DNA from 3 places in the Paradevosia tibetensis genome. Region 3 is predicted to be linked to each of the others. Evidence: riboswitches for the same ligand, from Rfam matches in the RefSeq annotation. Region 3 holds a riboswitch; each other region holds the start of a gene.
The links. Region 3 has a riboswitch for cobalamin ahead of FNA67_RS11565 (LLM class flavin-dependent oxidoreductase). Riboswitches for the same ligand answer to the same signal wherever they lie in the genome.
Positions count from the first base shown of each region.

Region 1 (7,654 bases), 100 kb from region 3:
TAGGACGATCCGGACCCCGAGAAGAAGTCGTGGTTCTCGTCTGCATTGGGGGAAAGAGCGGAGAGGATCGCCGGATTGACCGCGCAGGCCTCGGGCGGGAACAGCGCCTCATAACCCAGGTTCATCAGCGCCTTGTTGGCGTTGTAGTGCTGGAACTTCTTGACGTCCTCGGACAGGCCGACCGCGTCGTAGAGTTCCTCGGTATAGCGGGTTTCGGCGTCATAGAGCTCGAGGAGCAGGTCAAAGGCGAAGTCCTTCAGTTCCTGCCTGCGCTCCTCAGGGAGCCGGTCGAGTTCGCGCTGGTATTTGTAGCCGATGTAATAGCCGTGCACCGCCTCGTCGCGGATGATGAGACGGATGAGATCGGCAGTGTTGGTCAGCTTGGCGCGCGAGGACCAGTACATGGGCAGGTAGAAGCCCGAATAGAACATGAAGCTTTCAAGGAAGACCGAGGCGATCTTCTTCTTGAGCGGATCGCCGCTCTCGTATTGCTCCATGACCAGCGCCGCCTTCTGCTGCAGGAAGGCGTTTTCCTCGCTCCAGCGATAGGCGTCGTCCACGTCCGGGGTGAGGCAGAGCGTGGAGAAGATCGAGGAATAGGAGCGGGCGTGCACCGCCTCCATGAAGGAGATGTTCGAGAGCACCGCTTCCTCGTGCGGGGTGGCCGCGTCGGCCATCAGGCGCACCGCGCCCACCCCGTTCTGGATGGTGTCGAGCAGGGTGAGACCGGTAAAGACCCGTATGGTGAGCTGCTGCTCGGCGGCGGTCAGCGTTGCCCAGGATGGGATATCGTTGGAAAGCGGCACCTTCTCGGGCAGCCAGAAATTGCTGGTCAGGCGGTTCCAGACCTCCAGGTCCTTGTCGTCCTGGACGCGGTTCCAGTTGATGGCGCGCACGCGGGCGGCGGGGCGGAATTGAACGTTCATCTTGCTGTCAGCCTTCATCTCAGAGCGTGCAGGAAACGCAGCCCTGCACCTCCGTGCCCTCGAGCGCCATCTGGCGCAGTCGGATGTAGTAGATGGTCTTGATGCCCTTCTTCCACGCGTAGATCTGGGCGCGGTTGATATCGCGGGTCGTGGCGGTGTCGCGGAAGAACAGCGTCAGAGACAGGCCCTGGTCGACATGCTGGGTCGCCGCCGCGTAGGTGTCGATGATCTTCTCGGGCCCGATCTCATAGGCATCCTGGTAGTATTCCAGGTTGTCGTTGGTCATGAAGGACGCGGGATAGTAGACGCGGCCGATCTTACCTTCCTTGCGGATCTCGATCTTGGAGACGATCGGGTGGATCGAGGAGGTCGAGTGGTTGATGTAGGAGATCGAGCCGGTCGGCGGCACGGCCTGGAGGTTCTGGTTGTAGAGGCCGGTCTTCATCACCCTGGCCTTGAGTTCGCGCCAGTCCTCCTGGGTCGGAATGTGGATGCCGGCCTTCTCGAACAGCGCCTCGACCTTTTCGGTGGCGGGCTTCCATTCCTGCTCGGTATATTTGTCGAAGTAAGCGCCGCTCGCATATTTCGAGTTCTCGAAGCCCTTGAAGCTCCGGCCGCGCTCGGCGGCGATGAGGTTCGAGGTGCGGACGGCGTGGTAAGCCACGGTGTAGAAATAGATATTAGTGAAGTCGACGCCTTCCTCGGACCCGTAGAAGATGCGCTCGCGGGCCAGGTAGCCGTGCAGATTCATCTGCCCGAGTCCGATGGCGTGGCTATCGGCATTGCCCTTGGCCACCGAGGGGACGGAGGCGATGTCGCTCATCTCCGACACGGCGGTCAGCGCGCGGATCGAGGTCTCGATGGTCCTGCCGAAATCGACCGAATCCATCGCCGCGGCGATGTTGAGCGAACCCAGGTTGCACGAGATATCCTTGCCCATGTGGCTATAGGAAAGGTCGTCGTTGAAAACGCTGGGCTCGCTGACCTGCAGGATTTCCGAGCAGAGATTGCTCATGGTCACGCGGCCGGCAATCGGGTTGGCCCGGTTCACCGTGTCCTCGAACATGATGTAGGGATAGCCGCTCTCGAACTGGATCTCGGCGATGACCTGGAAGAATTCGCGCGCCTTGATCTTCTTCTTGCGGATGCGGCTGTCGGCCACCATCTCGCGGTACTTTTCGCTCACCGAGATTTCGGTGAAGGGCACGCCGTAGACCCGCTCCACGTCGTAGGGCGAGAACAGGTACATGTCCTCGTTGTTCCTGGCCAGTTCGAACGTGATGTCGGGGATCACCACGCCCAGCGACAGCGTCTTGATGCGGATCTTCTCGTCGGCATTTTCGCGCTTGGTGTCGAGGAAGCGCATGATGTCGGGGTGGTGGGCGTGCAGGTAAACCGCTCCCGCGCCCTGCCGCGCCCCCAGCTGGTTGGCATAGGAGAACGAATCCTCCAGGAGCTTCATCACCGGCAGCACGCCCGAGGACTGGTTCTCGATCTGCTTGATGGGTGCGCCCATCTCGCGGATGTTGGTGAGGCTGAGAGCCACGCCGCCGCCGCGCTTGGAGAGCTGGAGCGCCGAGTTGATGGCGCGCCCGATGCTCTCCATGTTGTCTTCCACGCGCAGCAGGAAGCACGAGACGAGTTCACCGCGCTGTTTCTTGCCGGCATTGAGGAAGGTCGGGGTGGCCGGCTGGAAGCGCCCGGAAATGATCTCGTCCACGAGGTTGCGTGCGAGCTGTTCGTCGCCGCGCGCCAGCGTCAGGGCGACCATGCAGACCCGGTCCTCGTAGCGCTCGAGGTAGCGCTTGCCGTCGAAGGTCTTGAGCGTATAGCTCGTATAGTACTTGAACGCGCCCAGGAACGTGGGAAAGCGGAACTTCTTGCCATAGGCGTGGTCGACCAGGTCGCGGACGAAGTTGAACGCGTACTGGTCGAGCACTTCCTGCTCGTAATAGCCCTCGGTCACGAGGTAATCGAGCTTCTCGCGCAGGTTATGGAAGAAGACCGTGTTCTGGTTCACGTGCTGCAGGAAATACTGCCGTGCCGCCAGGCGGTCCTTGTCGAACTGGATGCGGCCCTCGCTGTCGTAGAGGTTCAGCATCGCGTTGAGCGCGTGGAAATCCAGCGTCTGGTCCGGGGCCTTTGCGGGGCGTTCTAGTGTGAGCATGTCCAAAACCGTACGAGTCCTTGTCTGACATTTTCGACGTCCTCCGCGGTCCCGAGAAGTTCGAACCGGTAGAGGAGGGGCACGGCGCATTTGCGCGAGACGATATCGCCCGCGATCGCGTAGGCCGGCCCGAAATTGGTGTTGCCCGCGGCGATCACGCCGCGGATCAGGCTGCGGTTGGCAGGATTGTTGAGGAACTGGATAACCGGCTTGGGAACCGCGCCCTTGCCCCCTCCGCCGCCATAGGTGGGGAGGACCAGCACATAGGGTGCTTCGATGACGGGGGGCTCCCCGCCGGCCTCGACCGGCAGGCGCAGGCTTTCAAAGCCCAGCTTCCGGACGAAGCGGTGCGTGTTTTCCGAGCTGCTCGAATAGTAGACGATGTTGCCCATGGCCGCATGGCGTCCGCGTCGGTCCGGGCGTCAGGAGAGGGCGCCGATCATGTCGGGACGGAAGCCGGCCCAATGCTGCTCGCCGGCGACGACGACCGGGATCTGGCGGTAGCCCATGCCCTGGACGCGCGCATAGGCTTCGGCGTCTTCTGAGATGTCGACGAGCGTATAGTCGATACCCTTGCGGTCGAGCGCGCGGGTAGTGGCGGTGCATTGAACGCAGGCGGGCTTGCTGTAAACGGTGATGGTCATCTGATCCCTCGCATCTGTTAGCTGGGCAGGGATAGAGGACGGCGGCCGAATGGAAGACCCATGCGCACCCGCTCGCCTCCGGCACCCCGCCGGTGGACGTAACTTGTTCGAGGCAGGTCTCCTGGCTCGCGGGTCAGCGTCTTCTGTTCCGCCTTCCCGAACCGGTGGGTCCAGTGGCCGAAAACGAACAGATACTCGCCGCTTACAGTTGCGGGGGCAGCCTCGGCATTGCTCCCATAGGGAGCGCACCGAGTTCCCGTCTTAGCTCCCGGCTTTGGTAACCGGAAGAACCTAGAACGCTACATATAGTATGCGCATCTTCTTTGGCGTCAATGGATATGGGGTAGGTGAGGGGCGATGAATCGGGTTGAAACTTCCCCGCGATGGTGCGTGGGAATCACGAGGGCGGGAAACGGCCTCCGGTCTCGTCCGGAAGTCTGGCGCGCAGCGGCCGAAGGCATCGGCCTTCACAGCCGCCGCTGCACGTGGAGGGCCGCTGCGTGCGTTCAGCCGCAGGTCGCCCGAGCCAGGTTTCCGGCTTCGTCGACTTCCAGGTTGAGTCGGTCCTCGCTGAAGTCCTGGGTGACCATGTCGCCCGGCATGATGACGCGCACCACGCCTTTGGACTGCACCGGCGCGCCGCCGACCGTCACGTCTTCGGCCGTCGTGCCGACCACCGCCTTGCCGATGCTCGCCTCGAGCGCTGCCGCCCCGCAATCGGGCGTGGCCGGTTCGGTCGCCGGCCCGTCTGCCCGGGCAGGGGCGGTGCAGGCGATGATGGTCGCCAGAATGGCAATTCCCGCAGGCAAGCTCTTGAACATCGGCATATCTCCTCGTTCGGGCAGCGCGACCACAACGGTTCTCTGCGACAACAAGAAGAACACCTTTCCGTGCCGCGCGTCGAGCCGCCCGAAAGACAACAAGGCGGCGAGGGCAGGAGCCGGTAGAAAGGCATCCTTACTTCCCGTCATTTGTTAAGTCTCTCGATCATCGCCCCTCGCGATGCCAGGACAGGAGATTGAACATGGCTGGTCAGCAACGCGGCTCGGACGAACCCACAGGGACGATGCCATGACGTCCCGCTGGCTTTGGCTTACCATCCAGGTCACACGCCGCATCTGGTTTCGCGCCAGCATTTTTTCGGTCGTTGCGGTTCTGGTCGCGCTCCTGGGTATCGCACTGGACCCGTACATTCCGAGCGACCTGCCGGCCAAGGTGGGTGCCAATGCGGTCGACCATATCCTGAGCATCATCGCCTCGAGCATGCTGACCGTTACGACCTTTTCGCTCAGCATCATGGTCTCGGCCTATTCGGCGGCCACGACCAATGTCACGCCCCGTGCCACGAAGCTGGTTATCGAGGACTCGACCACCAAGAACGTGCTGTCCACGTTCGTCGGCTCCTTCCTGTTCAGTCTGGTCGGCATAATCGTATTGAGCACCGGAGCCTATGGAGCCCAGGGCAGGGTCGTCCTGTTCGCCGCAACGATCATCGTCATTATCCTGATCGTGGTCACCTTGTTGCGCTGGATTGACCACCTGGCCCGGCTCGGCCGGGTTACCGAAACGACCGACAGCGTTGAGCAAGCGGCGGCCAAGGCCATGCGGGCCCGACATCAAAATCCATATATGGGTGGGCGACCCTTTGACGATCCGGCGGGCCTGCCGCCAGACGCTCGCGCCGTGCCGAGCAGCAAGATCGGATACGTGCAGCACGTTGATATCGGAGCGCTTGCCGAGCTCATTCCCGATGAAGGTGGCGCCATCTATCTCAACGCGATTCCGGGCAAGTTCGTCGATCCTACGCAGACGCTGGCCTGGACCTCCCGCGTCGAGGGCGAAGCGGTCGAGAAGGCCGTTCGCGACTGCTTTTCCATCGCCGATACGCGCTCGTTCGACCAGGACCCGCGGTTTGGCGCATCGGTCCTCGCCGAAATCGCGTCACGCGCCCTGTCGCCCGGCATCAACGACCCCGGGACGGCGATCGACGTCATCGGGCGAGCGGTTCGCATATTGTCCATCTGGTCTGAGCCGGACGAGTTTGACGAGGCCGACTACCCAGAGGTCTACGTGCCACCCTTGGCGCTGGCCGACCTGTTTGACGACCTCTTCATGCCCATCGCCCGGGACGGCGCGCCCGTAGTCGAGATCGGGCTCCGCCTGCAAAAGGCCTTCCTGACGCTTTCCCGGCTCGGAGAAGGCCGGCTCCGCCCCCAAGCCCTCCGGCATGCCGCCGAAGCACTCGAGCGTTCAGAATCGGCCTTGCCGATAGAAGCCGACAAGGTGCGCGTGCGCCAGGCCGCCCAGATGGTGCTGCAGACCGGGCACTAGTCGACCGAGGCGCTTGACCAGAGCCAGACAAAACAGCAAGGCGCCCGGCTTTTCAGCCGAGCGCCCAAACATGACTTATTAGCTTTGGTTGTTGTTCCCCAACTACCCTCAGCTGCAACCCGTGGTCGTGCCGCAGGTGTCGCACTTCAGGCACGTGCCGTTACGCACCATGGTGAAGTTGTGGCACTCGGTGCACTGGTCGCCGGTGTAGCCCTTCATCTGGGCCTCGGCCCGGAGCAGGCCCGCGTCCTTGCTGGGCGGGGGGCTCGGGATGGGGCTCAGCTCGGCGGCCGGGAAGGCCGCAGGGGCGAGGGCGGGCTCGGCCTTGAGGGCCGTGGCCGTGCGCAGCGCGGTGACCGTGGAGGTCTGCATGGCCGGAGCCGCCGTTGCCGAAACCTGGGCCGTGGGCACCAGCATCAGCGAGGAGTTGGCCACGCGGCCGCGGGTCATGCCGCGGGATACAAAGCGCTCGGCGGGCACCGGGGCAGGCGCGGCCGTGTTGCCACGGGCGCTCTTTTCCTCGGCTACGCCCTTGCCGAGCGAGGTCGGGCCCTCGGGGTTAACGTGGGCCAGGTCGTCGCGGTCGAGATAGGAGACGGCGAGTTCGCGGAACACGTAATCCAGGATCGAGGTGGCGTTCTTGATGCGGTCGTTGCCCATGACCATGCCGGCGGGCTCGAACCGGGTGAAGGTGAAGGCTTCCACGTATTCGTCCAGCGGCACGCCGTACTGGAGGCCGAGAGAGATGGCGATGGCGAAGTTGTTCATCATCGCACGGAAGGCGGCGCCTTCCTTGTGCATGTCGATGAAGATCTCGCCCAGGCGCCCGTCGTCGTATTCGCCGGTACGGACATAGACCTTGTGGCCGCCCACGACTGCCTTCTGGGTGTAACCCTTGCGGCGGTCGGGCATCTTCTCGCGCTCGCGCACGGTGCGCTCGATGATGCGCTCGACGATCTTTTCGGCAACCACCGGCACGCGGGCCGCCGCGTTCTGGGCCACCAGGGCCTCGACCGCATCGTCCTCTTCCTCGTCGTCATCGGCGAGGAGGGCGGCGTTGAGCGGCTGGCTGAGCTTGGAGCCGTCGCGATAGAGCGCGTTGGCCTTGAGCGCCAGGCGCCAGGAGAGCATGTAGGCTTCCTTGCAGTCCTCGACGGTGGCGTCGTTGGGCATGTTGATGGTCTTGGAGATTGCGCCCGAGATGAAGGGCTGCGCGGCAGCCATCATCAGGATGTGGCTCTCGATCGAGAGGTAGCGCTTGCCGATCTTGCCGCAGGGGCTGGCGCAATCGAACACCGGCAGGTGCTCGGCCTTGAGGTGCGGAGCGCCTTCCAGGGTCATCGCGCCGCAGACGTGCAGGTTCGCCGCCTCGATGTCCTTCTTGGAGAAGCCAAGCGCCGGCAGCAGTTCGAAGGTGAAGTCGTTGAGCTGCTCGTCGGTGATGCCGAGTGACTTGAGGAAGTCCTCGCCCAGCGTCCACTTGTTGAAGGCGAACTTGACGTCGAAGGCCGAGGCCAGGGCTTTGTTCAGCGCTTCGATCTTGGCGTCGTCAAAGCCCTTGGCGCGCAGGGTGCCGGGGTTGATGC
Region 1 covers NZ_CP041690.1:2,489,655-2,497,308, reverse strand. The annotation lists gene nrdF (class 1b ribonucleoside-diphosphate reductase subunit beta) at 1-926, opposite strand, end outside; gene nrdE (class 1b ribonucleoside-diphosphate reductase subunit alpha) at 946-3,093, opposite strand; gene nrdI (class Ib ribonucleoside-diphosphate reductase assembly flavoprotein NrdI) at 3,081-3,485, opposite strand; gene nrdH (glutaredoxin-like protein NrdH) at 3,516-3,737, opposite strand; cobalamin riboswitch at 3,832-4,047, opposite strand; gene FNA67_RS12025 (I78 family peptidase inhibitor) at 4,244-4,558, opposite strand; gene FNA67_RS12020 (DUF2254 domain-containing protein) at 4,809-6,068, shown strand; gene FNA67_RS12015 (vitamin B12-dependent ribonucleotide reductase) at 6,177-7,654, opposite strand, start outside.
Region 1: another riboswitch for cobalamin. It lies ahead of nrdH (glutaredoxin-like protein NrdH); the one in region 3 lies ahead of FNA67_RS11565 (LLM class flavin-dependent oxidoreductase).

Region 2 (7,654 bases), 2.0 Mb from region 3:
GTAGGCGACGAACTCCGAGCTTGCGGCTCACCCCCACCCTTGTTCCCTCCCCACAGGGGGGAGGGAGACGTTGGGGCGCGTAAGGTGTCGGCGTCGGTCATGCCGGTGGCGGGATGCCAATAACCGAACCGGGAAAAGGGTTGGGCCCGCAGGTCGTGCAACACTGGCTCCCTACCCCTTGTGGGGAGGGCCGGGGTGGCCAGAAGCTGGAATGCTGCCAGCAGCGTATCGGCATTCTCCGGGCCGCCCGCAACGAACAGCGTCAGCAGGCGGTCCCAGTCTTCCGGGGCGATGGTGGAGCGGGAGCGCAGGACCGGGTCGGGCACCGCGTCGTGCGAGAGCAGCACCAGGGGGATGTTTTCACGCATGGAGAGCGCGTAGATTTCGTCGACGCCATATTGCCAATAGGCGGGGCCGCCGATGAGGCGGAGGACGATGAGCCGGGCGTGGCGCACGGTCTGGTCGAGCCAGAGGTCGACCGAGAGGTTGTGCGAGAGCTTCAGGAGATTGGCGAGGCGCAGGCCCTTGTAGCCGGCGCGGTCGGTGGCGGCGGCGAGCATGGCCAGTTCGCTGTCGGCGGAGGTGCCGAAGACGATCTCGCCGGGCGACTGATTGAGATCGATCGCCTCGCCTTCCTGCTGTATGGCGCCGGCCTGGGCGGCGAGAAGGTGCATTTCTTGTCCTTTGGGGGCGGTGGTTGGGGCGACCCCTCACCCGCCGCTTTGCGGCGACCTCTCCCCGAGGGGGAGAGGTGCCCGCGTGGCACGAATCGTGCCGTCGTCCCTTCGCCCCTCCGGGGAGAAGGTGGCCCGAAGGGCCGGATGAGGGGTTACGCCGCCTGAAGGCTGGCCGTGATCGCATCGCGGTCGAGCGGGCTTTCGCCGATCACCACCAGCGCCGTTTCGCGCTTTTCGCCGTCCTTCCAGGGGCGGTCGAAATAGGCGTTTACGCGCGGGCCGACGGCCTGGATGGCCAGGCGCGCGGGGGCGCCTTCGATGGCGGCAAAGCCCTTGAGGCGCAGCACGTCGTGGGCGCGGATGGTTTCCTCGATGGTCTTGAGCAGGGCCTCGCGGCTGCCGGCGGGGAGACGGATCGAGAAGCTGTCGAAATCGTCGTGCTCGTGGCCTTCCCCGCCATGCTCCAGTTCGTGGGCGGATTCGCGGCCGTCGAGATCGTCCTCGCTGGCCATGCCCAGGCCCAGGAGAGCGACGGTATCGACATGGCCGTTGGCGGCGCGCACGATGCCGGTTCCCGGACGCATGGCGGCGCGCAGTTCGGCTTCGACCGGGGCCAGGCCGGACTCGTCGACGAGGTCGGTCTTGTTGACGATGATGAGGTCGGCCGAGACGAGCTGGTCCTTGAAGAGTTCCCCCAAGGGCGTCTCGTGGTCGAGCATGGAATCGGCCTTGCGCTGGGCATCGACCGCCTCTTCGTCGGAGGCGAAACGGCCTTCGGCGAGGGCGGCGGCGTCAACGACGGTGACCACGCCGTCGATGGTGACTTCGGTCTTGATCTCGGGCCAGTTGAAGGCGCGGATCAGCGGCTGGGGAAGCGCCAGGCCGGAGGTTTCGATGACGATGTGATCGGGGCGCTCGTCGCGTTCGAGCAGGGTCTTCATGGTGGGGATGAAATCGTCGGCCACGGTGCAGCAGATGCAGCCGTTGGCCAGCTCGATCATGTCCTCTTCGCGGCAGGTTTCGTCGCCGCACCCGGCCAGCACTTCCTTGTCGACGCCGATATCGCCGAACTCGTTGATGATGAGCGCGATGCGCTTGCCCCTGGCGTGGCCGAGCAGGTGCCGGACGAGCGTGGTCTTGCCCGAGCCGAGGAAGCCGGTGATGACGGTTACGGGGATCTTTTCGCTCATGCGTGCACCATTCTGGTTTGAGAGGCTTCGGCCTTGGCGAAGCGGGTATTGAGATAGCCCAGGAGCGGGCCGAGGATGAACCAGAAGACTGCACCGGCCGAGAGCGCGCTGGCGGCGAAGGCGGTGGCGAGGTGCGCCGGAACGGCGCTCGGTTCATGGGGCGGCTGCGGGGCACCGATGAGGTGGGGCAGAAGGATCAGCACGGCGCCGGCGCCAATGGCCTGCCAGTTGCGGAACTTGGCGATACCCAGCAGACCGGCGCCGGTGGCGATGGCCGTGCCCCACCACCAGAGCTGGCGGGCGCCCAGATCAGCGGCCGGCATGCCCGGGAGTTCGGGCGGCAGGCCGAAGGCGGGCGCGAGCTGGAAGACGATGAAGCCGCCCAGGCCCCAGACGATGCCGTTGGCGGCGGTGATGGGCAGGCCCACCAGCACCGAGACGGCGGCTAGGACCAGCGCGAAACCGATGGCGGCGAGGACGTCGGCAAGCACCGTATAGAAGATGCGCTCGGCGCCATCCTGGGGCGCCCAGGCGTCTTCGTCGTGGACGTGGCCGGCAGGAGCGGCCTCCTGGGCATCGTGGCTGTGCGCCGCGGTGCCATCTTCATGGGTGTGGGTGGCCGGCGCCGCGGGAGCCTCCTGGCCTTCATAGGTCTCGGCCTCGAGGATCAGCGGGGCGACGCGCCACTGCTGGACCGCCGACATGGCAAGACCGGCCGCGAGTCCGGACAGGACCGCAGCGAAGAATATTCGCCGGAACAGATTCATTTTTGTCTCGAAGCGCTTAGTGGCAGGGGAAGCCGAGGGCGTGGCGGGTGTCGTGGGCGCCGTTGTGGACGCGCATGTCACTGGCAAAGCCGATGCCGCCCAGCAGCACGAAGCCCAGGACGAGGGCGAGGCCGCCAGCGACAAGCCGCTGAGACAAGGTGAGATTGATGGTCTGGGTCTGCGTAGCAGTGGTCATTTTGCGGACACCCTCCGTGCGCGCGGATTAACGAGTTGGGCGTTTCCGCCCGGTTGCGCTGGCAGGTCTCCTGGCTCGCAGCCTCTTTGTCGCTGTGCCGCCTTCCCGGGCGAAGCCCAGTGGCAAATGGCAAAGCTGGCCGCTTACAGTTGCGGGGGCAGCCACGGTCTAGGCCCCTGATGGGTAATCCGCACCGTGTTCCCTTTTCATCCCCCGCGCCTGCGCTTGGGGGAACCAACGTGGGGTTAGGATTGCCACATATGGTTGCGCAAGGTCAATGCGCGTGAAATCGGCGCAGGGTTTCCTATGTATGGGGAAGAGAGGCTTCTCTGATGGAGACAGACATGGACGACCAGCCCAAGGATCACTGGAAGACCTTCACCGAGGAAATCGAGGTGGCCGGCAGCCAGCTCGTCGAGCGCATCACCCAGTTGCTCAAGGAAGGCAATGTGCGGCGCCTGCGCGTCAAGTCCGAGCGCGGCGACATCTATGCCGAGATCCCGCTCAATGCCGGGGTCGGCCTGGGCGGCATCATGGTGCTGGCCGCGCCGTGGCTGGCGCTGCTGGGGGCCCTGGCGGGGCTGCTGGCGCGGGTCAAGATCGAGGTGGTGCGGATCGAGCCGGTCGAGCCCGGGGAGGCTCCCCCGGCGGACAAGCAGCCGGACGAGCCCGATATCGATATCTAGCCGCTATTGCGGGGCGGCGGCTTCGCCGGCGCCCTCCCCTTCCCCGGTATCGGTATCGGCCGGGGCGCTGGGGTCGGGATAGCTGAGGTAGACGTCGTAGATGCGCGCATCGAGATCCACCAGGAGCGGCTCGGTGGACGATACTTCCCTGTCGCCCAGGATCGGGGTGTCGTCGACGCCGGTGGGCAGGTCCTTGCGCGGCTCGAACGCGACCCCCAGCGAGCAGCCGCCCGGAAGCGAGGCAAGCTTGCCGGAAGTGAAACTGGCCGAGCCGCCGTAGTCCCAATAGAAGCCGAGCAGGGTAAAGGGCTCGCCGTTGAGCGCCTGGACCTCGGCCACGGTCTGGCCGATATGGACGCCGCCGGGAGCGCTGTCATTTGGCGGGACGGTGAAATAGGCGATCGAATCGCGGTTCTCCTCATCCCACCAACCGACCTGGAAGCGCCTCGCCTCGTCATTGGGGAAGACGGTGGTGGCGAGCATGGTCTCGCCCTCGGCCCCGGGGACTTCGCCGAAGACGACGTTTTCCTTGCCGAAGGTCTCGATGAGGCGCGCCTCGGACGAATCGGGGCCGAACGCCCCCGAGCAGGCGAGCTCGGCGGCGGCGGCGGGAAGGACCGCGCCGGCCAGGGCCAACAGGGCGGCGAGAAGACGCAGGATCATGGATTGCCTCGCGGTATTCGGTGCTTTCCCCGAAATGTGTATGGGACGCCCGATGACTGCAAGATGAACGAGCGGACGCCCCATTGACGGAAGGCGGCGGGCGCGAGAGTGTGCGTCTCCCCCGCCCCCCGGTGCTCCATGCAGTTTTCCGCTTCCGCCGTGCTGCCGATCGTCCTGCTGATCGGATCGAACGTTTTCATGACCATTGCCTGGTACGGGCATCTCAAGTTCCCCACCGCGCCGATGTGGATCGCGGTGATGGCGAGCTGGTGCATCGCGCTGGTCGAATACTGGCTGGCGGTGCCCGCCAACCGCATCGGGTACGGCACCTATAGCGCGGCCGAGCTCAAGACCATCCAGGAGGTGATCTCGCTCAGCGTCTTCGCCGGCTTCGCCGTTCTGGTGCTGGGCGAAAGGTTCACCTGGAACCACGTGGTGGGTTTCGCGCTGATCTTTGCGGGCGCCTTCTTCATCTTCAAGGGACCGCTGCGCTAGCTCCAGGCCGGGAACGGATCGGGCAGGCTCGTCCAGTTGTCGGGCGTGAAGGCGCGCGCCGGGACGAGCGCGGCATCGAGTTCGCGCCGGATGGCGGCCTCGTCCATGTCCTCAAGGCCGATGAAGACCAGTTCCTGGCGCCGGTCGCCCCAGACGGGGTCGAGATAGGCGCGCATGGAGGCGGTCCAATCCGGATCGTCCGGCCAGCGCTGGGGCGGAACGGCGGACCACCACAGGCCCCGCCGACCGGTCCGCACGAGCGCTCCGGCCTGGCTCAGCTCACCGACGAAATGCGGGCGGGTGGCGAGCCAGAAGAAGCCCTTGGCGCGCACGACGCCCGGCCAGGCGCGGGCGATGAAACGATCGAGCAGGGCCGGATTGAAGGGCCGGCGGGCGCGGTAGACGAAGGAGCGGATGCCGTATTCAAGGGTCTCGGGGACGTGGTCGGCAAAGCCGTTGAGCTCCTTGAACCAGAGCGGATTGCGCTCGGCCATCTCGAGACTGAAGAGGCCGGTATCGAGGACCCGGTCGAGGGGAAGCTGGGCGAAATCGGTCTCGATGAGTTCGGCCGAGGGATTGAGCGCCTTGATGATGGAAATGGCGGCCTGGCGCTGGAGCAGGTTGGCAGAGGAGACCTTGTTGAGGACGATGACGTCGGCAAACTCGATCTGCTCGACGAGGAGGTCGACGAGGGCGCGCTCGTCCTCGGGGCCCAGGGTCTCGCCCCGATCCTTGAGGAAATCGGAAGAGCCGTAATCCTTGAGGAGGTTGGCGCAATCGACCACCGTCACCATGGTGTCGAGCCGGGTGATGTCGGCCAGGCTCTCCCCGTTCTCGTCGCGGAAATCGAAGGTGGTGGCGACGGGGAGCGGCTCGGAGATGCCGGTGGATTCGATGAGGAGATAGTCGAAGCGTTCCGCCTCGGCGAGCTTGCGCACCTCGGCGAGGAGATCGCCGCGCAAGGTGCAGCAGATGCAGCCATTGCTCATTTCGACCAGCTTTTCATCGGTCCGCGAAAGATCGGCGCCCCCCTCGCGGACCAGCGAAGCGTCGATATTGACCTCGCTCATGTCGTTGACGATGACGGCGACGCGCCGGCCCTCGCGATTGTTGAGGATGTGATTGAGCAAGGTGGTCTTGCCGGCGCCCAGAAAGCCGGAGAGCACGGTGACGGGAAGTCGTTTCATGGAATGATCCTGGCTGGAAAGCGCTCCCCTCCCCCGGCGGAGGGAGAGGGGATGAAGGGGTTAGTGGTGGTGATGGCCGTGGGTCTCTCCGGCGCCGCCGACCGCCACGATGTTGAAGGGCTTGCCGGCAAGCGCGATCTCGCGGGTCTTGGCGAAGCTGTGCGCATCCACGATGTGGATGAGGCCCTTGAGAGGATCGGTGACGGCGATCTCGTCACCGGCGACCGCCACACGGGGGCGCGGCAGGCTCCATTCGCCATCCATCGAATAGGGCTCGGTCAGCCGCAGCGTGCCGGTGACGGCGGCCGAGAGGATGTCGAGCTGGAGCAGGTTGCCGTCCTCGGTGAAGACATAGGCGAATTTGGGCCGCACAGGATCGACGGCGAAGTGCACGCGCCGGGTCGGCAGATCGACGAGACGGAAGGCGTCCTGGGCACTCGGGTCGATGACGGCGACGCGCGAAGCGCCATAATTGCCCAGGAAGTACTGGAAGCCGACGCCGCCGAGGAGCGCGGTCGCCTTGCCTTCGGGCAGGTCAGGCGCATAGGGCAGGAAGGAAATCTCGGGACCTTCGCCGCCCTCCCTGGCGATCAGCAGGCCGGAGCCGCAGGCGATGGCGAGAAGGTTGCCCGAGGAGGCTTCGCCATGCAGGTCCGGGCAGGCATGGAAGTCCCCAACGGTAGCGCCGGCGCCGTCGCGTACCCATACGCCAGTCGGAAGGGCCTTGGGGTCTTCGGCATTGGGCTCGGTGATGATGGTATGGGCGCCGAAGGGGATGGCGACGCCGTGATGGGGCGCGGGCGTGGCGGTTTCGGCAAACGTGGCGTCGCCGGCGAGAACCGCGGTTTCCGAATAGGTCCGGGCCACACCCTCGCCATCGTAGAAGACAGCGAAATTGCCATCGTGCTCGACGAAGTGAACGGGGCGCTCGCCAGTGAGGACGGCCGAGCCGAGCGAGGGATCGGTGAGCGTGAGATCTCCGTGGTCCCCGTGATCATCGACGGATACGCCGGTGGCGATTACCGCCACCTGGTTGTCATTGCCCTGGACGGCATAGACGGCGCGCTTGGCGGGCGTGGCGTAGAGGGTTGCGGGCCCGGAAAGGGCAAAACTGCCCAGGGCGTCGCCGCTCTCCAGATCGATGGCGGTGACGGTGGGCTCGGCATGGTCGGCCACGAAGAGCCGCCAGGCGACCTCTTCCTCGGCGATCGCGGGCGTTGCAAGACCCAGCGCCAGCAGCAGGGCGAGCGGGGAGATGGCACGCTTCATCGGAAATCCTTTACGTTATATCGTTACGAAGTGACACGATATGCGGCCCCGGCCCGAGGGTTCAGGCAATGGGGCTTGGCATGGCGAATGATGTAACTATATAACGTTTCGGAATTTGCGCTGGCAAGCGTTGACACCAAAAATGTTATTACGTTACACACAGGCCAATTCAGAGAAAGCCGCCCACATGGCCGATGACCCGCATCCCGGACACCTCCATCACAACCACGGTCACGAGCCGGCGCAGCGCCTGCCCCGGCCGCAGCAGCGCGCCTTCAGTCTTGCCCAGCAGGGTCTGGCGGTGCGGCTGGGCATCGTGGCGGTGCTGATAGCCGGCATCTGGCTGGCGGTGATCGCGCTGGTGCAGCCATGAGCGCCATCAGGCTCAAGGACGTGACCCTGGGCTACGAGGGGCATCCGGCGGTTCATCACCTGGACGGCACATTCGAGGATGGCTCGCTCACCGCGATCGTGGGGCCGAACGGATCGGGCAAATCCACCCTCCTCAAGGGCATCGTGGGCAT
Region 2 covers NZ_CP041690.1:375,027-382,680, reverse strand. The annotation lists gene cobN (cobaltochelatase subunit CobN) at 1-674, opposite strand, end outside; gene cobW (cobalamin biosynthesis protein CobW) at 830-1,867, opposite strand; gene FNA67_RS01965 (CbtA family protein) at 1,864-2,634, opposite strand; gene FNA67_RS01960 (CbtB domain-containing protein) at 2,651-2,830, opposite strand; cobalamin riboswitch at 2,874-3,084, opposite strand; gene FNA67_RS01955 (DUF4342 domain-containing protein) at 3,175-3,516, shown strand; gene FNA67_RS01950 (hypothetical protein) at 3,520-4,179, opposite strand; gene FNA67_RS01945 (DMT family protein) at 4,318-4,674, shown strand; gene FNA67_RS01940 (GTP-binding protein) at 4,671-5,861, opposite strand; gene FNA67_RS01935 (metallochaperone AztD) at 5,922-7,130, opposite strand; gene FNA67_RS01930 (hypothetical protein) at 7,273-7,503, shown strand; gene aztA (zinc ABC transporter ATP-binding protein AztA) at 7,500-7,654, shown strand, end outside.
Region 2: another riboswitch for cobalamin. It lies ahead of FNA67_RS01960 (CbtB domain-containing protein); the one in region 3 lies ahead of FNA67_RS11565 (LLM class flavin-dependent oxidoreductase).

Region 3 (7,654 bases):
GCTGGACGACTATGGCGCCCTCCTCTGGGATCGCCGCGCCGAATTCCCGGTCGTCGATATCGAACTGGGCGACAGCTGGATCCACGGCAGCGCCAGCGATCCGGTCAAGACCGCCCGCTACCGCGCCCTCCAGCGCGTCTACGATGGCTTCGAAGCCGAAGGGCTGAACCCCCAGCGTCTCGCTTTCGGCCGTGGCCTCACCATGGTCGCCGAACACACCTGCGGCGTCGATATCAAGAGCTACCTGCGCGACGACCGCGCCTGGGACCGCCCGGATTTCGAAGCCGCTCGCGCCGGCGACTACCGCTTCGCCTACACCGAAGCCTCCTGGGCGGAGCAGCGGGCCTATCTCGATGAGGCCCTGGCCCAGCTCGCCCCCGCCGACCGCGCCACTGCCGACGCGGCCCTTGCCGAGCTCGCCGTCCCCGCTTCCCCCGTGCTGGCGCCAACCGCCCGGCAAACCCTTACGGTCGACGGCTGGACCGTCGACCTGACGCCCCAGGGCGATGTCGCCGCGCTCGTGGCCCCCGACGGCAAGCGCCTCGAAGGCGCCGACGGCAGCCTCCTCGGCTACAGATACGAGAGCTACGACGCCGCCGACGTGGCCCGGCACATGGATACCTACCTCACCCACCGCGCCGAGTGGGCGATCCTCGACCACGACAAGCCCGGGCTCGCCAAGGCCGCCACGGCGCGCTCCGCCGTCTGGCGCCCGGTGCTCGAAGCCGCCTCCGGATCGACCCTGCGCCTCTCGCTGGATGAAACCGCCCACGCCGAACTCGGCGCCCCCGCCAGCGTCGAAATGAGCTTCCGGGTCATCGACGCAAGGCAGATCGAACTCACCCTCGTCCTGCGCGAAAAGCCCGCCAACCGCATGCCCGAGGCCGCCTTCCTCTCCTTCACCCCCGCGGCCGACGGGCCTTGGGAATTCGAAAAGACCGGTCTCTGGCAGCGCGCCGACAACGTGGCCGGCCATGGCGGCGGCCAGCTCCAGGCCATCTTCGCGGCCCGCACCGGCGGCGTCACGATCACGCCGCTCGATACCCCCCTCGCCGCTCCCGCGGCCTCGCCGTTCATGCCGTTTGATCCCAATCCCCCCGATTTCTCGGGCGGCATCCGGTTCAACCTGCACAACAACAAATGGGGCACCAATTTCCCCATGTGGTGGGAAGGCGACTTCAAGGCCCGCTTCGTGATTACGCTTCCCTGACGGACGCTACGCCAAGTCTTGGCAGCGGCCTCCCGCAGCGGTATCGATAGCGCTCGACTATCGCGAGGAGCGCTCCCATGAGCAACGTCGTCAAGCTTTCGGACCGCAAGAAGGCTCAGGAGCAGAAGGCCAAGCAGGCCGCCGCCGAACAGCGTGCCCGCCAATCGGGCATGCCCTCCTCCACTCGCGCCAAGATTCCGCTGCTGATTCTGTCGGTCGCCATCGTCCTGCTCGGCATCTTCTGGGAACCCGTCCTCGCCTTCCTCACCAACCTCTTGGGTCGCGGCTAACCATCGCTGCAAAAATCCACAGGGTTTCAAACAAGACCTTGCGTAAGCGCCGACCGTCACTTAGAAACCGGCGCGTGAGGCCACGTGGCGGAGTGGTGACGCAGCGGATTGCAAATCCGTGAACCCCGGTTCAATTCCGGGCGTGGCCTCCATAACTCTCCCGACATTGCAGACCGTTTTTGCACAGGCGCACCGCCGCTTGCCTCCGCTCGTGCATTGTGCGATTGGTCCCCTGCTTCGGTTCCGCCAATTGTGCGCGGATTAAAAGGGAACACGGTGCGGATTACCCATCAGGGGCCAATGCCGTGGCTGCCCTCGCAACTGTAAGCGGCAAGCTTTTCGCTCCCAAGCCACTGGACGCCAGCGTCCGGGAAGGCCGCGAATAGCGCCAGAGCCGCGAGCCAGGAGACCTGCCAGAGCGCAAGACCATGTCGCCGGGCGAGGTGTCCCGGCAGGGGGCGCAATTGGAACCTGACGCACATATCGTGCCATCGGCGATGAATTGGCCTTCCCCGCAAGGGAGAGGCCCATATGCCGTTACCTGAAACGACGACGCCACCGGCGCCGATTCGATCCTGCCGCACTTCCCGCCGGGAGGTCCGGCCATGAGGCTCGATATCGCCGGCTTCACCCGTGGCACCAGAAACCTCGACCATCGCGCCGTGCTCGCCTTTTGCGCGCGCATGGACGCCCTGGGCTTCGATGGCATCTGGTTCAACGAGTTCCACTTCCAGTCCCCGCCCGATCCTTATCCCTCTACGCTCCTGCTCGCCGCCGCCATCCTGGCGCGGACCGAACGCATGCGCGTGGGCACCTCGATCGTCGTCCTGCCCCTCTATCACCCGCTCCTCCTTGCCGAGCAGGTCGCCCAGCTCCATTGGCAGAGCGGCGGACGCTTCGATTTCGGCATCGGCCGCGGTACCCATCCCTCCACGCTTGCGGCTCTCGGCATCGACCCCGCCAGCACGCGCGACCGGTTCGAAGCCGCCTACCGCCTGATGCGCTCGGCCTGGTCAGGCCCCACGCTCGTGCCTTCCGATGCGCCCTGGCCGGCCTCGAGTGAACCGGTGGGGCCGCTGCTTGCGCCCGGCGAACGCATCCCTGTCTACGTCGCCGGCTCGACACCCGAGACCGTCGGCTTCGCCGTCGCCGAAAACCTGCCACTGCTCCTCAGCCTCGAACCCTCCGAGCAGCGCCAGTTCGATGTCTATGACAGCCTCACCGGCAACCGCTCCGGGCGCTATCCCGCCGATTACTCGATCTCCCGATACGTCTCGATCGCTCCCACCCGCGCGCAGGCCATTGCCGCTGTCGACGCCCTCCTCCCGCGCCTTTACGAGCGCCGGCGCCGCTACGCCATCGCCCAGAACCGTCCGCTCGACACCATCACACCCATCGACCGCGACGCCTTCCTCGCCAACCAGATGATCGCCGGCAGCCCCGGCGACTGCTTCGACCAGCTCGCCGCCCTGCGCTCGCGCACCGGCATCGAGAGCATCCGGCTCATCTTCAACTGCAACGGCGAAATCCCCGAGGACGAGGCCGACGCCATGGCCACGCTTTTCGGTCGCGAACTCGTCACGCCCCTTCACGCCCTTTCCAGCCCAATCGAGGTAAACCCATGACCTTTGCCACCCTGATCAGGCGCTCCGGCCTCCTTGCCGGCGCAGCAGCCATCGCCGCCCTGGCGCTGGCCACCCCCGGCCTCGCCCAGTCTTTCCCCGTTACCGACGACAATTGCGGGGTGACCACCACCTACGAAGCCGCACCCACCCGCGCCGTAACCCTCTCCAACAACGCCACCGAACTCATGCTCGCCCTCGGGCTGGAAGGCAGCATGGCGGGCACCTCCTACATGGCCAATCTCAGGATCAGCCCGGCCTATGCCGAGGCCTATGCCAAGGTGCCGGTGATTTCCCCGCTCGTGGCCACCACTGAAGAGCTCATCGCCGCCGAGGCCGACTTCGTCTACGCCGGCTATCCTGATGGCTTCAGCGAATCCCGCCACACCCGTGACCAGCTCCACGACCTGGGCATGAAGACGCGCCTCAACGTGGAAGGCTGCAACCTCGGCGCCTTCGGCTTCCCCCAGCTCTTCGAGGAAATCCGCTCGGTCGCCGCGATCTTCGGCATTGCCGATCGCGGCGAGCAGCTGGTCGCCGATCTTTCCGCACGCCTCGACGCGGTCAAAGACAAGCTCGCCGCCGCGCCGTCCATCCCGGTCTTCATCTACAACGGCGGCGATTCCGCCCCCAATGCCGCCCTCGGCAACACCATGCTGTCCCAGGCCGTCGCCGCTGCCGGCGGTAGGAACATCTTCGATGATGTCGCCAACCGCTTCGGCCAGGTAAGCTGGGAGCAGGTGGCCGAACGCGCGCCCGAATATATCGTGGTCTTCTACTCCGGCACCGCCAGCGGCCAGGTCGTCGCCGATCCGGACAAGGAACTCGGCCAGGCCCGCATTGAAACGCTCAAGTCGATTCCCGCCATCGCCGACGTCCCGGCCATCGCCAACAACCGGTTCATCCTCATCAACTCGGTCCAGGGCCAGCCCGGCCCGAGCACCGTCGATGCGGTGGAAGCCATGGCCAGGGCCTTCCATCCCCAAGCCTTCGGGCAGTAAGTCGCACGATGAACGAATCCCGGCCCATTTCCGCGCGCATTGACCAGCAGCGGCTGCTCGCCGTTCTCAGGTCGAGCGAAAGCGCGACGCCTGCCGCTTCCCCGGCGCCGATTGCCGGATCGCGGGTCGCCGGCCTGCCCTATGGCCTCGCCATGGCGCTCCTGGCCGGGATTCTGTTCCTCCTCGGCCTTGCCGGGCTCATGCTCGGCTCGGTCCACGTCCCTGCGCCCGTTGCGGTCGGTGTTCTCGTCAACTGGCTGTTCGGCGGCGAGGTCATCCCCGCCACCTGGCGCGCCGTCTATGACACCATCATCATCGAGACACGCATCCCGCGGGTGATCCTGGCCGGCATCGTCGGCGCCACGCTCGGTGCCAGCGGCATGACCATCCAGGCCATCGTGCGCAATCCGCTCGCGGGCCCGAGCATCCTGGGCGTCTCCAACGGCGCCGCGACCGGCGCGGTCGTCGTCATGCGCTGGGGCCTCATGGGCCTGGGCGCCTTCACGCTCTATGCCTCCGCCTTCGCCGGCGCCCTCGTCACGCTCGCCATCGTCTTCTGGGTCGCCCGTGCCGGCGGCCGGATGACGCCCACCCGTCTCGTGCTCGCCGGCATCGCCATGAGCTCGGTGCTCAGCGCCCTGACGAGCCTTCTCGTCCTCACCTCGCCCGATCCCCAGCTCGCCGCCCGCGTTCTCTTCTGGACCCTGGGCGGGTTCGGCTCGGCCCAGTGGAAGCTCCTGCCCCTGCCCACCATCGCCCTGGTCATCGGGCTGGGCTTGATGCTCGTGCAGGCGCGGCGCCTCAATCTCCTCATGGCTGGCGACGAGAGCGCCACTGCCCTCGGGCTCGATGTCCACCGCTTCCGCCAGGCCATGTTCGTGCTCACCGCCGCCCTCATCGGCGTCGTCGTCGCCGTTTCAGGCGTCATTGGCTTCGTCGGCCTTATCGTGCCGCACATCGTGCGTTTCCTCGTGGGTGCCGATCACCGCCGCGCCCTGCCTGCCGTCGCCCTCATGGGCGCCAGCTTCACCATCGGGGCCGATCTCGCCGCGCGAACCGTCATCGCGCCCATCGAGCTGCCGGTCGGCATCATCACCGCTCTGGTCGGCGGCCCCTTCTTCATCTGGTTGTTGCGGCGCGACGCCCGCGACAATGGAGGCGCGCCATGAGCATTGCGCCCGGGCACCTGGCCCTCCAGGACGTGAGCTTCACCATTGGCGGGCGCTCCCTCGTCCGCAACGTTTCCCTGACGGTCGCCCCCGGCGAGATGATTGGCGTCATCGGTCCGAACGGCGCCGGCAAGTCATCGCTCCTGCGCACCATCTACCGCACCAACCGGCCGAGCGCTGGCCGCGTCACGGTCAATGGCGAGGATGTCTGGCAGCGCCCGGCCACCTGGGTGGCGCGCCACGTCGGGGCCGTCCTTCAAGACATGCCCGCCGATTTTCCGCTGACCGTGCGCGATGTCGTCGCCATGGGCCGTTCGGCGCACAAGCGCCTGCTCGAGGCCGATAGCGCCCATGACCACGCCCTCATCGAGGCAGCCATCGAGCTCCTGCAACTGCGCCCCCTCGAAACGCGGGCCTTCCGCACCCTCTCGGGCGGCGAGCGCCAGCGCACCCTCGTTGCGCGCGCCCTCGTCCAGCAGCCGGCTGTCCTCGTCCTCGATGAGCCGACCAACCACCTCGATATCCACCACCAGCTTCAGTTGCTGCGCTTCGTGCGCAGTTTGGGCATCACCGTGGTCGCAGCCCTGCACGACCTCAACCTCGCCGCCATGTTCTGCGATCGCATCGCCATACTGCATAAGGGCGAAATGGTCGCTACCGGTACGCCCGAGGCTGTCCTCACCGAGGCGAACCTGGCGAGCATCTTCCGCATCGAGGCCACGCTGGCGCGCAATCCGCGAACCAATACCATCTGGGTCATGCCCGCCTGAGGGTCGCGCCGCGCCACCCACCGAGCCCCCCTGCATCCGATTTATCCTCCGTCGCGAAACCATAAGCGCCGCGACACGTTCGGAATCACAGGAGGATTTGACTCATGGCACAGCAATCCACGACCGAACCGCGCAAGGCTCCCAAGCGCCAGGGTCCCAAGACCAGGGCCCAGGCCCACCGCATCGTCACCGGCGCCGAGAACACCGCCGGAGCAGACGTCCCGCTTCCGGGCGAAACTCTCAAGCACGCCAATTTGCGCTACCCGAAGCCCGGGCCCGGCGACGCCTACAATATTTCGACCGGCGACCGCTCCATCAAGCGGGGCGCGAACCAGGAAACCGAGCACCACAAGCAGCGTGCCGACGAAAGCTAGCGCCAGGGAGCCCGACATGAATAAGCGCATCACACCCAAGGCATCGCCCACCGGTGCCGTATGGACGCGGCAGACCGGCCCGCACACCGCGCCGGCCGATCGCGACGTAGCCGATCCTCATCCCTCCGACGAGGAACCCCAGACCGACGCCCCACGCCCCGGCGGCGAGCACCCTCCGCGTCGTGATCTCGGCCCCAATGACGCCATCAACGATGGCACCGCGCCCCCGCGCCCGCACAACGCCGGCAGCGGCCCGCGTTGATGCCGGGAGGCAGGGATGTCTCACTCCGCCGACCATCATCGGGCGGGCTCATGGCAAAGGGCCGTCTGGAACGGGTTGCGATGCCGCTGCCCCAATTGTGGTGAGGGCAGGCTCTTTGCCCGCTATCTTGAGCCTGTGGAGCACTGTCCCGTTTGCGGAGAGGAATATGCCGACCGCTATCAGGTGGGGCTGCTTCTGCCGTTCCTCGTCATCACCGTGGTCGGGCACCTGATGATCTTCGCTGTGCTGGAAATGGGGCACTTTCGCGTTGCGCCCCTGCTCTTGCTCGCCATCGTCATCCCGATCGTGCTGGTCCTCACGCTCTTGCTGCTTCCGCCCGTCAAGGGAGCCCTGACCGGCATCCTCTGGTACGCCAATCTCACCGACGAACCGAAATAGGATCGCAATAACGGGCGGCGGCACCGCAGCGCCGCCGCCCATTCCAACTCAGCTATCGGCGGCGATCAGCTTGCGCAGCTTGGCGACGGCGGTCGCCGCATCTTCGCGATAGGCGATCGTCCCCGTGAAGTTCCCCTGCCGGTCGAGCAGGAATACCGATGCCGTATGGTCCATCGTGTAGGACCCGTCCTCGGTCGCGATTCTCTTGGCGAACACGCCCCAGGCCTTGATGGCCTTGTCGATCTCGCTGCGCGACCCCGTCACCGCGGTGACGTGCCCCGTCCAGGCTACATAGGCCCCGACCACTTCGGGTGTATCCCGCTCGGGATCCACCGAGACGAAATAGGCCTTGAGATCGCGGGCCTCTTCGCCCAGCGTCTCGAACCAGGCGGTCATTTCGGCGAGCGTGGTCGGGCACACATCGGGGCAATGCGTGAATCCGAAGAACAGGGCCGACGGATGTCCGTTGAAACTATCGCGGTTGAACGCCTCGCCCGCCGCCGTCTGCAGCTGATAGTCCCCATCGCCGAGCGAGGCGAGCGCGGGGCTTCGTGTGC
Region 3 covers NZ_CP041690.1:2,389,686-2,397,339, forward strand. The annotation lists gene FNA67_RS11550 (DUF5054 domain-containing protein) at 1-1,210, shown strand, start outside; gene FNA67_RS11555 (hypothetical protein) at 1,288-1,500, shown strand; tRNA gene FNA67_RS11560 (tRNA-Cys) at 1,579-1,652, shown strand; cobalamin riboswitch at 1,722-1,932, shown strand; gene FNA67_RS11565 (LLM class flavin-dependent oxidoreductase) at 2,106-3,125, shown strand; gene FNA67_RS11570 (ABC transporter substrate-binding protein) at 3,122-4,123, shown strand; gene FNA67_RS11575 (FecCD family ABC transporter permease) at 4,132-5,292, shown strand; gene FNA67_RS11580 (ABC transporter ATP-binding protein) at 5,289-6,062, shown strand; gene FNA67_RS11585 (hypothetical protein) at 6,167-6,436, shown strand; gene FNA67_RS11590 (hypothetical protein) at 6,453-6,698, shown strand; gene FNA67_RS11595 (DUF983 domain-containing protein) at 6,714-7,097, shown strand; gene FNA67_RS11600 (SCO family protein) at 7,146-7,654, opposite strand, start outside.